DNA from 2 places in the Nonomuraea sp. NPDC050547 genome. Region 1 is predicted to be linked to the other one. Evidence: riboswitches for the same ligand, from Rfam matches in the RefSeq annotation. Region 1 holds a riboswitch; the other holds the start of a gene.
The links. A riboswitch is a leader RNA that binds a small molecule or an ion and turns the genes downstream of it on or off. The one in region 1 is predicted to bind cyclic di-AMP.
Positions count from the first base shown of each region.

Region 1 (10,203 bases):
CAGTTCCGTCGTCGCCTCCGCCGTCATGGGCGGCCTGGCCGCGGCCATACCCGCCGACGCCATCGGCCATGGCCTGGCCGGCCTGTTCGAAGCGTGCGCCGCGCTCCTCGCGACAGGGTTCGACACGGCCCCTTCCTCGTGGGGAGCCCGCGCGGCCCTTCTCCTCAGCGCGCTGATCGTGGCCGGGACCACATACTGCCTGTCCGCCGTACTCTTCACCGCTCGCCGCGAACGCGCGCGGCACGCCGCGATGCTGAGCCTCGTCGGCCGGCACGACGGAGACCTCGGCGCGATCGTCCTCGACCACGGCGAACGGCTGGTCTACTGCCTGCCCGGCCGCCAGGGCAAGACCGTCATCACGACCGGCGCGCTCCGATCCCTGGCCCCCGCGCACGTCGCCGCCGTCCTCGCCCACGAGCGGGCCCACCTGCGAGGGCGGCACCACCTGGTACTCACCGTCGCGCAGGCCTTCGCCCGCGCCTGCCCTCGGGTGCCGCTGTTCGCCAGGGCCAGGAGCGAGGTCGTCCGGCTGATCGAGTTGCTCGCCGACGACGTGGCGGCGCGCCACCACCCCCGCGCTCACATCGCCGCCGCCCTGGTCGGCCTGGCACCGGCCGCATTCCCGCGTTCGCGCTCGGCGCGGGAGGCGAGACCGCGCTGACTCGGGTACGCCGCATGCTCCACCCGGCCGTCCCTCTGCACCGCCGGGAGAAGCTGGCGGGGATGGCCGCCGTCGCCGCTTTACTGGCCGGCCCCACCGCCCTGGCCGCCGTCCCCGGCCTGAGTTCCTTCGTGGCGCACCACTGCCACACGCTCTCGCTCCTCTGATCCATGATCTTGAACGACAAGTCGTCGGCAGCGGGGGTGGCGATGAACTCCTCGAACGACCAGGCGGCATCGCCGGACAGCTCGTAAGCCTCGCCTTCGTGGCCGGGCGTGCTGAGCGCGACGAGTTGATTAGTCATAATCTAACTAATAATGTCATGACTATGAAAGCGACGGAACGACGCTCAGCGCTCGGGTTGGTCGTCTTGGCGGCACTCCTCGAGGAGCCGATGCACGCCTACCGCATCCACGCGCTCATCAAGGCCCGCGGCAAGGATCGGCTCGTCAACGTTCGCGGCCGGGCGAGCATCTACCAGGCCATCGATCGGCTGCAACGACTCGGGCTCATCGCCGTTCGCGAGAGCGGCAGCGTCGACAAGCGGCCCGAACGCAGGGTCTACGAGATCACCGAGCAGGGCCGCGAGACCGCCGGCCACTGGCTGAAGGAGATGCTCGCCGAGACCGGCAACGAGTTCCCGCAATTCCTCGTCGGCGTCTCCTTCCTCACCGTGCTCACTCCCGAAGAAGTCCAACTGGAGCTGACCAGACGCGCCGAACGCCTGCGAACAGAACTCGACGCGCTCGACGCGGCGTTCCAGCAGGCCGGCGACGTTCCCCGCGTCTTCATGCTCGAGGAGGAGCTCCGCCGCGCGAGCGTCAGGACCGAACTCGGCTGGCTCGGGTCCGTGCTCGACGATCTGCGTACCCGGCGCATCAGCTGGAACGACCAGTGGCTGAGGGAAATCGCGGCCAAGTACAACTACCAGATCGACGATCGGGAGGGGCCCGAGACATGACCACCACCCACGAGCACGTACCCGTTCTCATCGTCGGGGGCGGCCTCGTCGGCCTGGCCACCTCGATGTTCCTGTCCCGGCACGGCGTGCGCCATCTGCTCGTCGACAAGCACCCCGAGGTCACATTGCAGGGCCGAGCGCGGGGCATCAACCCACGCACGATGGAGATCTACCGCGCCTTCGGAGTCGCCGACGCCGTGAACGAGGCGGGCACGCCGTTCGCGAACGATGCCGGCGGCGTGCGCTGTGAGACCGTGGCCGGTGAGTGGCACTGGCTGTTCCCGCCGGAGCTGCCGCGCGCATGGCCCCAGCACACGGCCGGAACGTTCAACCTGGCCGACCAGAACGCCGTCGAGCCGGTCCTCATCGAGGCTGCGCAGCACAACGGCGCCGAGCAGCGCTTCGAGACCGAGCTGACCGCCTTCGAGCAGGACGACGACGGCGTCACCGCCACGATCCGGGACCGGAAGGCCAGCGAAACAAGGAAACTCCGCGCCGACTACATGGTGGCAGCCGACGGGCGGCGGAGCCCGATCCGGGAACAGCTCGATATCGCCAAACCTCTCCAAGGGCAGACGCTGAACTTCGTCAGCGCCATCTTCGAGGCCGACCTCGACCAGATCATCGAGCGGCGCGCGATCCTGTGGCTCATCGTGAACGAGAAGATCGGCGTCACCCTTCTCGCCACGACCGCCCAGCACGGCCGCTGGGGGCTCAGCATCGGCTACGACCCGGCCACGCAGACGCCTGACGACTTCACCGCGGAGCGCTGCGCCGAGATCATCCACGGTGCCCTCGGCCGCGATGACATCCCCGTCGTCGTGGAGGACGTGACCCCGTGGACGCAGGAAGTGTCGGTCGCCGAGACGTTCCGGCAGGGGCGCGTCTTCCTCGCCGGCGACGCCGCGCACACCTGGTCGCCTGCCGGCGGCATCGGCGCCAACACCGGCGTCCAGGATGGCCACAACCTCGCCTGGAAGCTCGCCGCGGTACTGAACGGCTCCGCCGCGCCCGCCCTGCTGGACAGCTACGAGCCCGAACGCCGGCCGATCGCCCAGACCCTTGCCGAACTCACCGAGCTGCGGCAGGCCAGGCGCTCCGGCCATAACCCGGAGCATGACGAGATCGACGACCTCCACTGGGCGCTCGGCCAGCGCTACACCTCGCCGGCGGTGCTCGGCGCGCGGTACGACGCCGTGTTCGGCGACGTCCTCGACCTGCGCGGCCAGCCCGGTACGCGGGCACCGCACCTGTGGCTGGAGCGGGACGGCGAGCGCATCGCGGTGCACGACCTGTTCGCCCACTCGTTCGTGCTGCTCACCGGCGCAGGCGGCAAGGCCTGGCTGGAGGCCGCGGACAACGTCGAGGTGTACCGCATCGGTGCGGCGGGCGGGAACGTGGAGCTGGTGGACGTCGAGTCGGAGTTCGCCCACCGGTACGGCCTGGGAACCGACGGCGCGGTGCTGGTTCGGCCGGACGGCTACGTGGCCTGGCGCGCCGAGCCCGGCACCACCGACCCAGCCGGCGCCCTCCGCGATGCCCTCGCCACGATCCTCGGCCAGTCATAGCGAGCACGAACTCAGCCGGGACGTATCCGCCGGTCGAGTCTTCGGCGGGCTCGATTGAGCGTGGCCGTGGAGGATGTCGATGGCCTGCTGGAGCGAGTCGAGGCGGCCGGTGGACGCGTACTCGGCCCGCCGACCGACATGCCGTGGGGGCGGCGCGTGGCCCACATCCACGACCCCGGCCGAAACACGGTCAACCTGACCCAAGAGTCGGCGCGATAGTTCCAGACGTGTGGGGTCGAGAGACTCGAAACGGGCCATCTCGGCGCCAGGCATCGCCGCCCCTACCTTCCAAGCGATCAAGGCCTCGCGGCTTAACTACTATGATGCGTAGTTGATCAGGTAGCCTGAGGTCATGGAGCGAGTTCGTCCGGTGGTCCTGCGCCTGATGATGCTCGTCGTCCTGGCCCTCGGCATCCTGGCGATGCACTCGCTGGGTCACCCGCGGGGACACGACATGGCACCGGCCATGAGTCACGCCTCCGCGCAGACCCCACCCGCCGACCCGGCCCCGGACGACGGCTGGATCTGCCTGGCGCTTCTCGGCGCGGCCGGAAGCCCGATACTGACCCTGTCCGCCCTGGGGACCGCCCCCGGCGCGCTCGTCCCGCGGCGCCCATGGACGACCATCCGGCCGAGACGGCTCCGTGGGCCGCCTCTCGTCTCACCTCGGCGAACAGCCGTGCTCCTGATCTAGATCGTCCGGACTTCCGACGATTCCCTTCAAGCACGATCTCGCAGGTGAGGCGACACCCCATGAACATCGATCGACGTACCCTGCTCAAAACCGGCATCGGACTGCTGGGCGGGGCCGCTCTCACGGCCTGCGCGCCCCCCGCCCCGGCCTTCGTCGGACCGGCGGACGCGCGGGTGCGCGCCGCGGAACAGGCCCGCCGGCCCGGCAGGATCCGTGACTTCCGGCTGACCGCCGCCGAAAGCCAGGTGGACCTCGGCGGGACGGTTGTCCGCACCTGGGCTTACGACGGACGTGTACCCGGCCACCCGATGCGCGTCACGGCGGGCGAGGTGGTCCGCGCGCGCCTGGCCAACCGGCTGGCGGCCGACACGACCATCCACTGGCACGGCCTGGCCCTGCGCAACGACGCGGATGGCGTGCCAGGGGTGACCCAGGCTCCCGTCAAAGCCGCCACCGAGTACACCTACGCGTTCACCGCCGCCCATCCCGGCACGTACTGGTTCCATCCTCATTCCGGCACCCAGCTGGATCGCGGCCTGTACGCGCCGCTCATCGTCGAGGATCCGAACGAGCCACTCGGCTACGACGACGAATGGGTGGTCGTCCTGGATGACTGGCTGGACGGCGTCACCGGCTCACCGGAAGACGTCCTCGCCGAACTGTCGCGCGGCATGAGCATGCCGGGCATGGACCATGGAGACATGACGCCAGGCCCCTCATCCACCGGAATGGGCGAGCACATGCTGATGGGCGCGACGAGCCCGTTGCTCGGCGGCGACGCGGGGGACGTCCGCTACCCGCACTTCCTGGTCAACGGCCGCGTACCCGCCGAACCGCAGACCTACCGCGCCAAGCCGGGCACCCGGCTGCGCATCCGGCTGATCAACGCCGGTGGCGACACCGCGTTCCGCGTGGCTCTGGCCGGTCACCGGATGACCATCACCCACACCGACGGCTTCGCCGTACAGCCGAAGGACGTCGACGCGCTGCTCGTCGGCATGGGCGAGCGCTACGACGTGCTGGTCACCCTCAAGGACGGCGTCTTCCCGCTGGTCGCGCTCGCCGAAGGCAAGGCCGCCGCGGCTCGCGCGCTGGTCCGCACCAGCACCCGAGCCGCGGCGCCCAAGCCCGGCCATCGTCCGCGTGAGCTCGATGGCGAGGTCGTCCGCTACGCGAAGCTCCAACCTCATGAGCAGGTACGGCTGCCGCAACGGCGGCCCGACCGCACCGTCAGGCTGGAGCTCACCGGCGCCATGGCGGCCTACGACTGGGCGATCAATGGCAAGAAGTACGACCCCGAGACCGTCGCGCCGGTGCGCTCGGGAGAGAGGGTGCGCCATTCCTTCGTCAACCGGACGACGATGTGGCACCCCATGCATCTCCACGGGCACACCTTCGCCCTGCCGTCCGGCATCCGCAAGGACACCGTCATCGTGCCGCCTGGCGAGTGCCCGCAGAATCAAGCCTGCCACCGACCAGCAGCGCCACCGTGCGGAGGTGCTGGAATCGCCCCGTGTGAAACGGCTCAGCACGCCCTCGAAGGTCGCCTGAATCTACTATTGTTCATAGTAGATGAAGGTGAGATGGATGCGCATACACGCACAGCAGGACACGACCCTGACCCAGGCGCTCAAGGAGCGACTGGCCGACTGGTCCAATCGCTCCGGCATCCAGGTGGAGACATGGGCACTGCCGGCCGAGGAGGTACCCGATCGGGTGGCCGAAGCGGTGCTCGCGTGTGTCACCCAGGTTTTGGCCGTCGTCGAGGAGCGAGCCAGGGCCGCGATGGTGTCCGTCGCCGTCACCACCAGCACGAACGGCCTGCTCTTCACGGTGAGCGCTGACGGCATGGGCTTCGACGCGAAGGATGCCGGCTTGCGCGCCGCCCTTGCCGCCACGCCGGGGACCGTCTCGATCAATGTCACCCCGGACGGCTTCACCGTCAGAGGCGCCGTCCCGCGGGAGCGCCGGCAGTGACATCCATTCATGGGGGCGGGGGCATCATGGGAACGTGATTGTGGAGGGCGGATGAGGCCTCGCTTGGAGGCGACGGCGGCGGTTCGGGAGTCGACGCCGAGTTTGGCGTAGATGCGCACCAGGTGGGTCTTGACCTTGCCTTGACCATGACCGACGGCGAACTCACCGAGGAAGCCGCGATACCGGTCCCCTGACCGCCACCTGGGAGGTCAGCGTCGGCGTCTACGCCCCCATGGGTCAGCGTTGCCCGCCGGCCGCCCAGTCGAGCAGCCTCTGAGCGGTCTGGAAGCGGCGGGTGGAGCTGGTCTCTCCAAGAATCACACCGGCCAGCTGCCGGCCCTCACGATCGGCGGCGAAGGAGAGCGTGTAGCCGGCGGCCCGGGTGTAGCCGGTCTTCAGGCCGACGGCGCCCGGCTTGCCAAGGAGCCGATTCGTGTTCCGCCAGGAGTAGGCGCGGTGCTCCGCCGTGGCGGACACCGAGCGAGACCGGCTGGAGGCGACCTTCTTGAGCGTCTGGCTGCCCAGGGCGGCCTGGGCCAGCCGCGTCTGGTCGCGTGCGGTGGAGTAGCCGCCCCCCTTGGCGGGCATCCCGTCGGCGTTGACGTAGAGCGTGTCCCGCATGCCGAGCTCGCGAGCGGCGGCGTTCATCTTCGCGGTGAACGCGTCGACGCCCGGGCCGTACACGCGGGCGAGCGCGTGGGCGGCATCCGCGCCGGAGGGCAACAGCAGGGCGTACAGCAGATTCTCTACGGTCAGCCGGTCGCCCGCGCGCAGGCCGGCCACCGAGGCACCGTCCTTCGAGGCGTAGCGAACATCCCCAGAGGTGACCTTGACGACGTCACTCGGCCTGGCCTCCTTCAGCACGGTGTAGGCGGTCATCACCTTGGTGATGCTGGCCACGGGCAAACGAAGATCGGCCTTCTTGCTGAAGTAGACCTTGCCGGTCTTGGTGTCGATCACATGAGCCGCACGGCCGAGCACCGTGGGGGCGTGCGCCGCGGCTTCCTGAACGTGGGAGCGGGACGTCGGCGGGTCGTCGGGCCCGACCGGAGGGGTGGCCTGCGCAGCGGTGGCGCAGGCGGTCATGGCGAGCGCGGTGACGGCAAGGCCGAGCAGCGCGCGGTTCAGCCGGTTCTTGGGATCGGTGGGCATGAAGGACTTTGCTCCTTGCTTCCATGCCGCCTACCGGGTTAGCTGACGGGTTCGGGCTGGGAAGTGCCCTACGGTCGCCGTCGAGCGAGCGTCCGATTCACCCCAAGAAGAGTGGGTCCCCGGCTCCGTGAAAATGGATTCGGCGGCCGGACGTCGTCCTGCGGGTTCCCCAGGAGACGCACGGTCCGGGCAATGAAAAGGCAACGAACCCGTCTAGGGTCCGCCACGCAATGCCCGAGACACTACCAAAAAGTACATATCGTGCAAACAGTACATTTTCCCCCTTCTTACGACGGGCGGGCCAGACCAAGCACGATCAGGTCGAACAGCTCCTGGAACGCCTCCGCGTTCGTCCGGCCGAGATGCTCGAGCACCTCCGGATCCTGCAGCCGGTCCAGGGCGGCGTAGATCACCTCCGCCACGAGGCGCGCGTCCGTTTCGCGGAATGCGCCGCCGTCTATGCCCTCCTGGATGAGTGCGGCGGCGACGGACGTGGCGAACCGGTAATGCTCCTGGAACAGCCGGCGGATTCCCGGCTGCCCGGCGACATCGACCGAGAACGCCCGAGCCGCGCGGGTCAGCGCCCCGCTGGCCGCGGACATGTAGGCGTGGACTCGCCCGAGCGGCTCCTCCAGCGCCCTCGCCTGAGCCATCGCCTGCCGGCCGACGCGCTGCAGGAACCGGTCGACGACGAGCGCGACGAGCTCGTCCTTGCTGGGCGCCAGGTCATAGAGGGTACGCCGCGAGCAGTGCAGCCGGGCGGCGAGTTCCTGAATCGTCAGCCGGCGAAATCCCTCCCGAAGGAAGATCTCCTCCAGCTCGGCGAGCACGCTTTCCTGCCGGCTCGTGAAGGAACGCCCGAGCGAGAGGGCGACGGGCGGTCGAGGATATCCGGTCATGCCTGCACTTTCGGGGATGCCGACTCTCGGGGTACCGTGAAGGGTACCAGGTACTCAAAAATAGTACCCCCTGTGTTTGGAGGCGGAATGCGCCGACCCAGCCGAACCAAGGTGGGCATCATCTCGTGCCTGCCGCTGGCCGCCGCCCTCGTCGCGGTCGGCGATCCCGTACGGGCGGACGCCGGCCGATGCGCGGCCCTGATGAACGCGACCGTGACCGACACGACGATCACCCGAGCCACGACGGTGACCGCGACGACCTCGGTACCGGAGCACTGCCTGGTCGACGCCTATGTCACCACGCCGGGCGACGCGACCGTCCCCAGCAATCGGGTGAACTTCCGCTTGGGCCTGCCGGCCGCGTGGAACTCGGACTTCTACTTCCAGGGCGTGGGCGGGCTCGCCGGGCACATCGTTCCGTTCGACGAGGGGCTGAGACGCGGCTACGCCTCGGCCGCCACCGACACCGGACACCAAGGCGCGAGCCCGTTAGGCCACCCCGAACTCGACGGCAGGTGGGCGCTCGGCAACCGGCCCAAGCAGATCGACTACGCCTACCGAGGCGTCCACGTCAGCACGGTCGCGGCGAAGGCGATCACCGCGATCCACTACGGGCGCGACACGCGCAAGGCCATCTTCAACGGGTGCTCCAACGGGGGACGGCAGGGCCTCATGGAGGTCCAGCGCTACCCCGCGGACTATGACGGAGTGATCGCCGAGGGCCCCGCGTTCGCCGCAGGCGACACGTTCCTGCGCTGGATCTCGCAGGCACAGGCACAACTGGCCACCTCCGGGTCCTGGCTGTCGCCCAGCACGCTGCCGATCCTCTCGGCGGAATCGCTGAAGCGGGGCGACGCCCGGGACGGGCTGACCGACGGCCTGGTCGCCGATCCGCGCAAGGCGGCCGTCAACCCCGGCCGGCTCATCGGCCCCGGCAAGCTGACCCGGGCCCAGGCCGCCGCCGCACGGACCATCTATCGTGGACCCGGGCCGCTCCGGGGACATCCCGCCGGACACGAGGAGCTGTGGCGGTCCTACATCACCGGCTCGGCGCCCCCGCAGATGGGACCCGACGGCAAGCTCGTCTTCCCCTTCAGCCTGGCCGCACCGTTGTCGTACACGTTCGCCAACGAGTTCCTGCGGTACTTCCTGTTCAGCGATCCGAGCTATGACCTCACCAGGTTCGACCTCGCCAAAGATCGGCCGGCCGTCGAGCGGATACGCGCGCTGCTTGACGCGACCGACCCCGACCTCACGGCCTACAGGGCCCGAGGCGGCAAGCTGCTCATGGTGCACGGCTGGTCCGACCCCGCCTTGAGCGGTACGGCCCCGGTCGCGTACCACAGGAAGGTCGTCGCCGAGATGGGCGCGGCGCGGACCGCCGGCTTCTTCCGCCTGTTCATGGCACCCGGGATGGGCCATTGCGCGGGCGGGCCAGGGCCGAACACGTTCGACGCGCTCACGGCGATGGAACAGTGGATCAACCGGGGCACGGCGCCCGCCTCCATCCTCGCGACCCACCCGGCGAGCGGCCGCAGCCGGCCCCTGTGCCCGTATCCTGCCGTCGCGCTCTACAAGGGCTCGGGCAGCATCGAGGACGCCGCGAACTTCACCTGCGGATCCCCTCATGACGCGCACTAGCGAGAAGGCGAGCGCGCGAGGCAGTTTCCTCGTGGTCGGCCTGGCCGCGTTCGTGCTCACGGCCTGTGGGCCAACCGCATGAGCTCGGGCGCGCTGGAAGCGGTCGGAGCAGGTGAGGCCGGCGTCAGCCCGCACTCCGTACACTCCCGGCATGAGCGAGATCCGCGCGACCGCGCGTCTGCTGATGCTCGACGCGCACGGCCGCGTGCTCCTGCAGCAGCTGAACTCGGCGAACTGGCCCGGCATCTGGATTCCCCCTGGCGGGGGCATCGAACCGGGCGAGACTGCTGAGGAAGCCGCGATCCGCGAGGCTCGCGAGGAGACGGGATTCGTGGTGCCGCCGGGCCTGCTCGGCCCGGTGATCGCCACCGCGACGGGCCCTCGGCTCTCCGGAGCACCGGGACAGTCGCACAGCAGCTACTTCTTCGTCCGGATCGAAGGTCTTGCGAAGGTCGAGCCCCAGCCCGAGGAACACGAGACGCGCCTGCTGCGGGGCGAGCGCTGGTGGACGCCGGATGACTTGGCCTCCACCGAGGAGCTCATCGCGCCACAGGGATTGGCCGGGCTGCTGCCACCGCTGCTGGCCGGTGAGCTCCCATCGCGACCGCAGGCACTGGCCTGGCTGCCGACCCGCCGGCTCGCCGGCACCA
Region 1 is NZ_JBITGW010000002.1:386,411-396,613, reverse strand. Features, by position in the region: gene ACIBHY_RS06290 (M56 family metallopeptidase) at 1-661, shown strand, start outside; gene ACIBHY_RS06285 (hypothetical protein) at 676-828, shown strand; gene ACIBHY_RS06280 (PadR family transcriptional regulator) at 1,032-1,622, shown strand; gene ACIBHY_RS06275 (FAD-dependent monooxygenase) at 1,619-3,190, shown strand; gene ACIBHY_RS06270 (VOC family protein) at 3,257-3,409, shown strand; gene ACIBHY_RS06265 (hypothetical protein) at 3,543-3,884, shown strand; gene ACIBHY_RS06260 (multicopper oxidase family protein) at 4,058-5,728, shown strand; gene ACIBHY_RS06255 (D-alanyl-D-alanine carboxypeptidase family protein) at 6,099-7,013, opposite strand; cyclic di-AMP (ydaO/yuaA leader) riboswitch at 7,026-7,168, opposite strand; gene ACIBHY_RS06250 (TetR/AcrR family transcriptional regulator) at 7,301-7,912, opposite strand; gene ACIBHY_RS06245 (tannase/feruloyl esterase family alpha/beta hydrolase) at 8,000-9,553, shown strand; gene ACIBHY_RS06240 (NUDIX hydrolase) at 9,705-10,203, shown strand, end outside.

Region 2 (10,203 bases), on a different contig from region 1:
GTATCTCCGATGCACTCCGCCGGGGAAGGCGATCTCGCGCTCGTGGGCCAGATGGCGGGCGGCCTTCACGGTGTCCTGGACGTCGATCCCGCCCGGGGCGTCGACCTCGTAGACGTAGCGGCGCGGGACGGCGTTGTCGATGTCCATCCGCGTGCTGGTCCCGACGAAGGCGGACGGCTTGGCCTTGAGCACGTAGTCGGACAGGTTCGTCATCGACGGGTCGCGCGGGCGCAGGCCCCGCTCGAAGATCTCGTCGGGAGACCTGTCCTCGGCGCGGTAGACCGGCGGGCGGTCGCGCCGCCAGATCGGGTACGGCGTGATGCTCGAGACGTCGACGTTCTTGTCGGCCGCCGACTCGAGGTGGTTGCCGGGGCCGCGCAGGGGTGTCGGCGGCCGCCTGCCGGGCGGGATCGCGCCGGACCCCGCTTTGGAGGCCGGCTTGCGCAGCAGCGCGGACGCGCGTCCGAACAGGCGCAGCGCGCTGCGTTCCAGCAGCTCGACCATCCGGCGGATGATCTCCCGCGCGGTCGTCCTGGCGCCGCCCACGACCGGACCCACGGCGGCGAGCGAGGCGCCGGCGGTGGGGCCAGAGGCCGCGACCAGCCGCGACAGGTGCAGGGCGAGCCGCATGAGCAGGACGATCAGCGCCACCTTCATGGCCAGCACGATCGTCGCGGAGATCTGTAACGCGCCGCCGATGAGCAGCGCGGCGGTGACCGCGTCGCCGGAGCGTGCGGAGGTGTCGCGCCACTCGCCGTCGAACGCCCGGACGCCTTCGCCCTCGTTGCGTGCGGTGGTCTGGGCGGCGTGCGTGGCCGCGGTCGAGGAGACGCGCACCGCCGTCATCGCGAAGGAGATCCACTGGGTACCGGCCGCGTACAGCCGGTCCTCGTCGACGAGCGGCCACGAGACGACGATGTTGAGCAGCATGGCCAGTCCCGGCGGTGGCTGCAGCGCCACGGTGCCCCTCCTTGCCCGGTGATCACATCCGAGGGGTCACACTACTGGGGCGCACTCACTGCATGGAGATGTGCGGGTGGTCGAAGTGGTTCTCGGTGATGCTGCCGCGGTCGCTCATCGCCCGCCATCCCGATCCCATGTTGATGCGCTGCTTCCAGATGACGTACTTCACGCCGAAGCGGTTCTTGTTCTTGATCGCCCAGGCCGCGATCTGGTCGCCGAGTGCCTGGTTGGCGGCGGTGGGCATGGAGCCGCCGGTGCTCATCATGAAGTCGCAGGCCCGGCCGAGCGGGTGCTCGCCGCCGCCGCCCGAGCGGTAGCAGCCGACCTCGAAGGGCAGGTTGAAGGTCTTCTTGATCTCGTCGCGGATGATCCGCATCCGTGAGGTGATGTTGTCGGAGCCGGAGGGCAGCTCGGGGGCCCAGGAACCGTCGTTGCGCTTGCCGGTGCCGTACGGCATGAGGTCCTGGAGCTTGTCCTTGATGTCCTTGATGACGCCTTCGGCCTCGTCGCGCTCCTTGTCCACCTCATCCGCCTGCCCGGCGATCTGGGCGGTGAGCGCGGCGGCCGCGTCGGCGGCCTTCTTCTTCTCGTCGCGGGCGGCGGCGACGCCCGCGATGACCGCCTGCTCCTCGTCGGTGAGCTGCTCCAGTACGGCCGCGCCCGGCGCGTCAGGCGTGTACAGGAAGCCGGGCAGCGTGCCGCCGCTGCCCTGGTAGCGCAGCTGGGCGATCTCGGCCACCCGCCGCTCGGCCTCGACCAGGGCCGTCTCGGCGGTGGCCAGGCGCGCTTGGGCGGACTTCTCCGCCTCCTTCGCCTTGGCGAGGGCCACGCGCTTGCCGTTGTAACTCTCGATGAGCTTGTCCACCTGGGTGTTGAGCTTCTTCAGCTCGGCCCGCAGCTGCTTCTCGCTCGGCTTGGGCGCGGCGAGCGCGCTCGCCGGGGTGAGCGCCACAGCTGCGGCGGTGATGAGACCGATGGCCAGAGCCGCGGGGGACGCAACCGCCACGTGGGGGATTCCTCTCCATCTGCCGGCCGGGTTAGCTGACGGGTTCGGGCATGGAGATGCCCTACCACCGAAGTGGATTCACCCCAGGTGAGGCTGGGTCCCCGGCTCCTGGGCAACACGCCCGGGATTAGGCGGCAACGGCTGTGACAACCGGTGCGTGAGGGATATTAGTAGTAAATGGCGGGTAACGCGACTTCAAGTGGAAATCAATTAGTGATCTACCTGTGATCGAAGCAGGCGTGCGGCCTCCTCGGGCAGCACGTCGTTGACGAAGGCCCCCATCGCCGACTCCGACCCCGCCAGGTACTTGAGCTTGCCGGGCGCGCGCCTGATCGAGAACAGCTCCAGGTGCAGATGTCCCAGCTCACGCAGGTACTGCACCGGCGCCTGGTGCCAGGCCGAGATGTACGGCATGGCCACCCCGAAGATCCCGTCCAGCGCCCGCAGCACCGAGGTGTAGAGCGGCGCGAAGGCCGCCCGCTCCGCCTCGGTCAGCGCCGCGAGGTCCGGCACCTGCCGATGCGGGTAGACATGCACCTCGTACGGCCAGCGCGCCGCGGCCGGCACGAAGGCGGTCCACAACTCGTTGGCCGCCACGACCCGCTCCCCGGCCCGTTCGGCGGCCAGCACGTCCGCGAACAGCCCCGGCCGCCGCTGCGCCGCCGCGAGCTGCAGCTTGGTCCGCGGCGTCACGTAGGGGTAGGCGTAGATCTGCCCGTGCGGGTGGGGCAGCGTGATCCCGATCTCCTCGCCCCGGTTCTCGAAGACGAAGACCTGCTCCACGCCCTCGATCGCGGACAGCTCGGCGGTGCGGTCCGCCCACGCCTCCATGACCAGTTCGACCTGCGCGTCGGTCAGCCGTGAGAACGACGAGGAGTGCTCGGAGGTGAAGCACACCACCTCACACCGCCCCGCCCCCGGCCGCACCTCACTCAGGCCGCCCACATCGTGATAAGTCCCAAAATTTCCGCTGAAAGATGGGAAGCGGTTCTCGAACACCACCACGTCATAGTCGTGCGCCGGGATCTCCGAGGCCCGCGTGTCGGACGACGGGCACAACGGGCACTCGTCGGCGGGCGGCAGGAACGTCCGCGTCTGCCGGTGCCCCGCGATCGCGATCCACTCCTCGGTCAGCGGGTCGTAGCGCAGCTCCGAGGCGAGCGGCCGGGGGTCGAGCGGGCGCCGGTCCACCGCGCCGCGGTCGGCGTCGTCGCGCCGGTCGAAGTAGATCAGCTCTCGCCCGTCGGCCAGGTGGGTGATGGTGCGCTTCACTGCGTGCCCTCCGCGATGATCAGTTCCCCGACGCGCTCGGCCAGCTCGGCGCGCGCCTCGGCGGGCAGACCCTGGTCGCTGATGACGACGTCGGCCTCTGCCAGGTCGGCGATCGTGCTGATGCCGACGGTGTTCCACTTGGTGTGGTCGGCCGGCACGACCAGGCGGTGGGCGGCGGCCACCAGTTCCCGGTCGGTCTCCGACTCCAGCAGGTTCGGCGTGGTGAACCCGGCGCGCGCGCTCATCCCGTGCACGCCCAGGAACAGCGTGTCCACGTGCAGGCGGCGGATCGCGGCGACGGCGACGGGACCGACCAGCGCGTCGGAGGGCGTGCGGACGCCGCCGGTGAGCACCACCGTGCGGTCGGCGCGCGGGGCGCGGTGGAAGACGTCGGCGACCGGGACCGAGTTCGTGATGACGGTGAGGTCGGGCACCGAGACCAGGTGGTGGGCCAGCGCCCACGTGGTGGTGCCCGCCGACAGGGCGACCGCGGTGCCGGGCCCGACCAGCTCGGCGGCGCGGCGCGCGATCGACTCCTTCTCCTGCTGCTGGCGGGCGGACTTGGCGGTGAAGCCCGGCTCCTCCGTGGAGCCGGGGCCGAGCGTGGTCGCGCCGCCGTGCACCTTCTCCAGCAGGCCGCGCTCGGCCAGGGACTCCAGATCGCGCCGGACGGTCATGTCGGAGACGCCGAGCTCGCGCACGAGGTCGGCCACGCGGACGCCGCCGCTGGCCCGGACCCGTTCGAGGATCGTCTGTTGCCGCTGCTGTGCGAGCACGCGCTCTCCTTCCAACAAGTTCAAACAGATTATGACATGAACATGTTGAAGAATGTGAGGTCGCTTGCCGGGGGGCCTGGTGTGGGATACGCATGCCGTACCGGAAAAGGCCCGCTCAAAGGAGGACGACGGATGGCAAGGCGCGCCCGCAAGTCCCGAGCACGCAAGAAGAAGAAGGCCAACCACGGCAAGCGCCCCGCGTCGCGCTGACGGTCACCCGGCCGCGGTGAGCTCCTTCACGGCGGCCGAAACCGCCCGGTGGAACGTCGGGTAGGCGTAGATCATCTCGTCGAGCCTGGGGAGCGGGACACGGGCGTGCACCGCCAGCGTCAGCAGTCCCAGGACCTCGCCCCCGGGCGGCGCCGCCACGGTCGCGCCGACCAGGACACCGTCGGCGGCCACCAGCTTGACCAGCCCCTCGGCCTGGGCGATGTACCCGCGCGTGCCCAGATCGCCCATGGCGACGCGCACATCCAGGCCCCGCTCGCGGGCCTGCGCCTCGGTCAGGCCCACCGCGCCCACCTCGGGATCGGTGAAGGTCACCCGGGGCACGGCGTGGTACTCGGCCTCGTGCACGGGCTCGCCGAGGATCTCCTTGACCACGATGTTCGCCTGGTACATCGACATGTGGGTGAAAGCGCCCTTGCCTACCGCGTCGCCGATCGCCCAGACGCCCTCGGCCGCGCGCATCCGCGCGTCCACGGGAATCGCCCGCGCGCTCTCGTCGAGACCGATCGCGCCGACGCCCAGCGCCTTCAGATCCACCCGGCGGCCCGTCGCCACCAGCAGCCGCTCCGCCTCGGCGCCGCCGACCGTGAAACGGCCGTCCCCGTAGTCCACGCGCGCGACCTTGGCCGAGGTCCGCACGTCGATGCCGCGCCCGGCGAAGACCTTCTCCAGCAGCGCGCCGGCCTCCGGCTCTTCGAGGGCGATCAGCCGCTCGGCGGCCTCGACCACCGTCACCGCCACGCCGAACGTCCGGAACATCTGCGCCAGCTCGACCCCGATCGCACCGCCGCCCAGCACGATGATCGACTCGGGCAGCTCGGCGTTCTCGATCGCCTGATGGTTGGTCCAGTACGGCGTGCCCGCCAGCCCCTCGATCGGCGGCACCGCCGCCTGCGAACCGGTCGCGATCACGATGCCGCGCGCCGCGCGCAGCACCTGGTCGCCGACGGTCACCTCGCCCGGCCCGGTGACGCGCCCGTGGCCCCTGAACAGGTGGCCGCCCTTGCCGGTGAAGCGGTCGGCGGCCACCTTGTCGTCCCAGGAGTCGGTGGCCTCGCGCACCCGGCGTACCAGCGCCGCCCACTCGCGCGAGGTCTCCGCCTCATGGATCATGATCTTCGAGGGGATGCAGCCCCAGTAGGGGCACTCGCCGCCCACCAGGTTCGACTCGACGGCGGCCACGCGCAGCCCCGCCTCCGCCAGCCGGCCGGCCACGTCCTCGCCGCCCGGACCCATCCCCAGCACGATCACATCGACGTCCATGCTCAGTACATAACCAGCCCTGAGCCGGAGTTCACCCGGAACGTGGCAAATTCGCCAGCGCCTGGTCGACCCGCTCCTGCGGCAGCGCGTAGTCCTCCAGTTCGCCCGCCAGGTAGCGGTCGTAGGCGCCGAGGTCGAAGTGGCCGTGGCCGCACAGCGCGGTCAGCAGCACCTTCTCCTCGCCGCTCTCCTTGCAGCGCAGCGCCTCGGCGATCGTCTCGGCCAGCGCGTGCGTCGGCTCCGGCGCCGGCACGATCCCCTCCGTACGCGCGAAGCGCACACCGGCCTCGAAACACTCGCTCTGCGACCGGGTGACCGCCTCGAACAAGCCCAGCTCGTACATGTGCGACAGCAGCGGCGACATGCCGTGATAGCGCAGCCCGCCCGCGTGGATCGGATCCGGCACGAAGTCGTGGCCGAGCGTGTGCATCTTCAGCAGCGGCGTGAACCCGGCCGTGTCGCCGAAGTCGTATGCGTAGCGGCCGCGGGTGAACGACGGGCACGCCTCCGGTTCCACCGCGCGGAAGGACGTCCGCGGGCTCTCGCGCATGAATGGGAAGGCCAGGCCGGCGAAGTTGGAGCCGCCGCCGGTGCAGCCGATGACCAGGTCCGGCATCTCCGGCATCTGCTTGAGCGCCTCCTCGCCGATGACCGTCTGGTGCAGCAGCACGTGGTTGAGCACCGAGCCCAGCGCGTACCGGGTGTCGGCCGCGGCCCCCGCCACCTCGACGGCCTCGCTGATCGCGATGCCCAGGCTGCCGGTGGAGCCGGGGTGCTCGGCCAGGATCTTGCTGCCCGCGCTCGTCAGCGGTGACGGGCTGGCGTGGACGGCGCCGCCGTACACGCGCATGAGAGAGCGGCGGTAGGGCTTCTGGTCATAGGAGGCGCGCACCATCCAGATCTCGCACTCCAGCCCGAACTGCGCGCACGCGAACGCCAGCGCCGACCCCCACTGCCCCGCCCCCGTCTCGGTCGTGAGCCTGCGCACACCCTCGCGCTTGTTGTAGTACGCCTGCGGCACGGCGGTGTTCGGCTTGTGCGAGCCGGCGGGGGAGACGCCCTCGTACTTGTAGTAGATGCGCGCCGGGGTGCCCAGCGCCTTCTCCAGCCGGTGCGCCCGGATCAGCGGCGTCGGCCGCCACAGCCGGTAGACGTCCAGCACCTCCTGCGGAATCTCGATGAACCGCTCCCCGCTCACCTCCTGGCCGATCAGCTCCATCGGGAACAACGGGGCCAGATCGTCGGGACCGACCGGCTGCCCGGTGGCGGGGTGGAGCGGCGGGGGAGGGGGCGTGGTGAGGTCGGGAACGATGTTGTACCAGTGGCTAGGGGTCATCACCCCAGTCTGCGACGGTCGGCCCCGTCGTTCCAGGGCCACCTGCTCCCGCTGACCGCCCTGGGGCCAGAAGACGAACGCGTCGATGCCGTGACCGACCGCCAGATCCGTCGCCCCCCCGTGAGGTCGGCCACCGTGTGCGGGCCGGCTGTCCGCCGTGGGGCGAACCGCGTCATCATGTCGAAGTGCAGCAGGTGGAAGTCTTCGAAAGCCCGCGTCCCGTGTTGACGGGTCCGCCGGTTCCTCCTGGTCGGGCCGCACGAGCTGGGCTCCCTTCGGTCAACGGCGAATACACCTTGTACTTGGCCGAACCTGGCGACGCATGACGGGATGCCGTTGACGCGGCCCGCCCGGCCGCCGGGGCCGGGACCCGCCGGTGGAAGATGGCTTTCGTGCTATCCCCTCGTTCGTCCGTACGCCGCCGGGTGAAGACCTTGGCGATCCTGGAGTTCGTCAACATTCCGCTGATCGCCGGGGTGCTGACGGGGGTCCTGGGCATGCCACTGACCACGGCCAACACGGCAGGGCTCGTGCTGGTTCTGATCGTTTTGGCTGAGGGCGGCGCGTACTGGTGGTTGAAGCTCGCCCAGCTCTCGTCGCGATCACCCGTTCCGGCGGGGATGGCGGTGTATCGCAGGTTGTCCCGGGTCAACGTCGGCTTGCTGGTGGCCGCGGCCGTCGTGGTGGGTGCCTGCTTGGCCGAAGGCGGTTCCGGCGCGCGGGTCTGGCCGGGGGCGGCGCTGTGGGTGTTCGCACTGCTGGAACACGTCAACTACTTCCACCTGCAACTGATGCACGACACTCGCGCCGACCTGGCCCACTTGATGAACACTCGTCGCCTTCGCCGCTCACATCTCGCTCTCGATCTGGCCCGCGCTTCCAGGAGGTCGGGGTGGTGAGCCCCGAACCGTCCGCCCATGCCAACGCCGTCGGGCATCGAGACGCCGCGTACATGCTGGCGGTGCTCACCCCGCTGGCCGGGGCGGACAGCGCGGAGGCCCATCGGCTCCTCGACCTCCTGTTCCAGGATCTCGGGCCCTGGACCGCGGGCCGCTTCCTCAACGTCATGGGCTACGGCGACAACGCCGATCACGAGCTGGTCCGCACCGCCTACGAGCCGCACGACCATGAACGACTGGCCGCGCTCAAGGCCGTCCACGATCCGACGAACGCCTTCCGCGCGAACTACGACATCCCACCGGCCCGATGACCTCCCTCTCGTCACGCACACAGGGGTCTCCCCGTGAAACTCACCGTCTTCGGAGCGACCGGCCGCGTCGGACGACATGTCCTGGCCCAAGCCGTCGCCGCCGGTCATGACGTCACGGCTCACGCCTCACTTGCTGTGCAGTTCAGCTAGGGGCGCTGGCCGGTTCCGGAAGCGAAGAGACGCAGTCTTCGGCGGGTTGGACCGGCCCGAAACAGGTGGCCGGTTGTGGTCAGTGCGGCAGGCTGCCGGGGGCCGGACCGCGTGTGGCACCATCTGGCCGACCGGGGCTGAGCTGGGGTGACGGCGTGGTGGTGTGTCGCGTGGGTGGCTTCAGGGAAGCCGGAGCCCGGCGGCCGGGCCCGGGTCGGAAGGTGGCGGCCGGGCCTGTGGGCGGGCCGGCTGTTGCCGGGGTCGCGGTGTTCATCCCAAGCGGCTTTTTTGTGTGCGTTCAGCGGGCTGCAAGGGCCCGGAGTTAGCGTGTGATCATGGACGATCCTGGGCGTCCCTACCAAGTCGGCGGATACTGGCTCGGGGCCAGGGTGGGCGCGGGCGGGCAGGCCGTGGTCTATGAAGGCTACGACGAGGACGGCAACAGGGCCGCGGTCAAGGTGCTGCGGCCTGACAGCGAGTTCGGGCGGGACCGGGAGGTCGCGGCGCTGGGGCGGGTGGCTTCCTTCTGTACGGCCCGCGTGCTGGCCCACGATCTCGACGCGGCCACGCCGTACCTGATCAGCGAGTTCGTGGATGGGCCGAGCCTGCGTCAGGCGGTGGGCGAGGGCGGGCCGTATGGCGGGGATGACCTGCACCGGCTCGCGACGGGGATCGCGACGGCGATGGCGGCGATCCACGCGGCCGGGGTGGTGCACCGCGATCTCAAGCCGGACAACGTGTTACTGGGGCCGGATGGGCCGCGGGTGATCGATTTCGGGATCGCGCGGGTGCTCGGCAAGTCGGCGACCAGCACGATGGGGGTGGCGGGTACGCCGCCGTACATGGCGCCCGAGGTGTTTCGGGGAGACAAGGCGGGGCCGGAGGCGGACGTCTACGCCTGGGGCGCGGTGATGGTGTTCGCGGCGACCGGCGGGCCGCCGTTCGCCGGACCGGCCGAGGCGGTCATTTACGCGCATCTGCATACCGAGCCCGACCTGTCGGGCGTCCCGGAGCGGCTGCGGGGCCTGGTGGCGCGGGCGCTGGACAAGGATCCCGGGCGCCGGCCGGGCGCGGGCGGGCTGCTGATGGAGCTGATCGGCGGCAGCGGCCTGGAGCAGGGCAGCCAGGTGGCCACGGGAGTCAGGCCGCCCGACGGGCTGGCGGGTGGCCGGCCGCCGCTCGGGGAATTGGCCGAGCGGGTGTATGCCGGGCTCGACGCGGAACGGCAGGCGCTCCTGGCGCAGATCCTGCTGCGGGGGGTGATGCCGGGAAGCACGGTGCGGGAAGTGGGGCCGGCCGAGCTGGAGGCGTTGGGGCCGGGCGTGGGAGAAGTGGTGGCGGCCCTGGTGGAGGCGGGAGTCGTCACCCGAGACGGTGGGCGGCTGGCGATGAGCCCGGCGTTGCTGCGGGCCTGGCCGCGACTGCGCGGCTGGGCGGCCGCGGAGGACATTTCGGGCTACCGGCTGGTCGGTGACGGTGCGGGGCGCTGGCAGGCGGACGGCCGGCGGCCCGGCGACCTGCTCCACGGCCACGACCTCGACCAGGCCTTACGCTGGGCCGCCACCCGCACCGGCAGGCTGGCTCCCACCGCCGTCGAACGGGAGTTCCTGGCCGCCGCGCAAGCGGCCGAAACCAGGCGCCAACGGCTCAGGCGTGCGCTCACCGCCGCGCTGGCCGTCCTGCTCATCGTGGCGGTGAGCGCCACCGCCGTGGCCGATCATCAGCGGCGGGAGGCCGACACCCAGCGGGCGACGGTCGCCCGCCAGCTCACCGAGGTGACCGCGCGGCACCTGGTCGCCGAGGCCGCCGAACTGCGGACGGTGGATCCGGCCCTAGGAATGGCCCTGTCGGCCGCGGCCTGGCAACTGGCGCCGCTGCCGGAAACCCGCGCCGGGCTCTACTCGGCGCACGCCCAGCTCGAACTCGCCCGGTTCGTGCCGCCGCCGGGTCAGATCGCCATCAGCCCCGACGGCGGTACGCTCGCCGTGCTCAACGGCCT
Region 2 is NZ_JBITGW010000022.1:49,521-59,723, reverse strand. Features, by position in the region: gene ACIBHY_RS43460 (hypothetical protein) at 1-960, opposite strand, end outside; gene ACIBHY_RS43455 (coiled-coil domain-containing protein) at 1,016-1,969, opposite strand; cyclic di-AMP (ydaO/yuaA leader) riboswitch at 1,976-2,113, opposite strand; gene galT (galactose-1-phosphate uridylyltransferase) at 2,180-3,241, opposite strand; gene ACIBHY_RS43445 (DeoR/GlpR family DNA-binding transcription regulator) at 3,238-4,017, opposite strand; gene ACIBHY_RS43440 (50S ribosomal protein bL37) at 4,150-4,227, shown strand; gene ACIBHY_RS43435 (dihydrolipoyl dehydrogenase family protein) at 4,231-5,508, opposite strand; gene ACIBHY_RS43430 (TrpB-like pyridoxal phosphate-dependent enzyme) at 5,540-6,844, opposite strand; gene ACIBHY_RS43425 (hypothetical protein) at 7,270-7,743, shown strand; gene ACIBHY_RS43420 (BBE domain-containing protein) at 7,737-8,054, shown strand; gene ACIBHY_RS43415 (protein kinase) at 8,540-10,203, shown strand, end outside.
Region 2: it holds a riboswitch for cyclic di-AMP, as region 1 does, so the genes downstream of both, ACIBHY_RS43455 (coiled-coil domain-containing protein) here and ACIBHY_RS06255 (D-alanyl-D-alanine carboxypeptidase family protein) in region 1, are expected to answer to the same signal.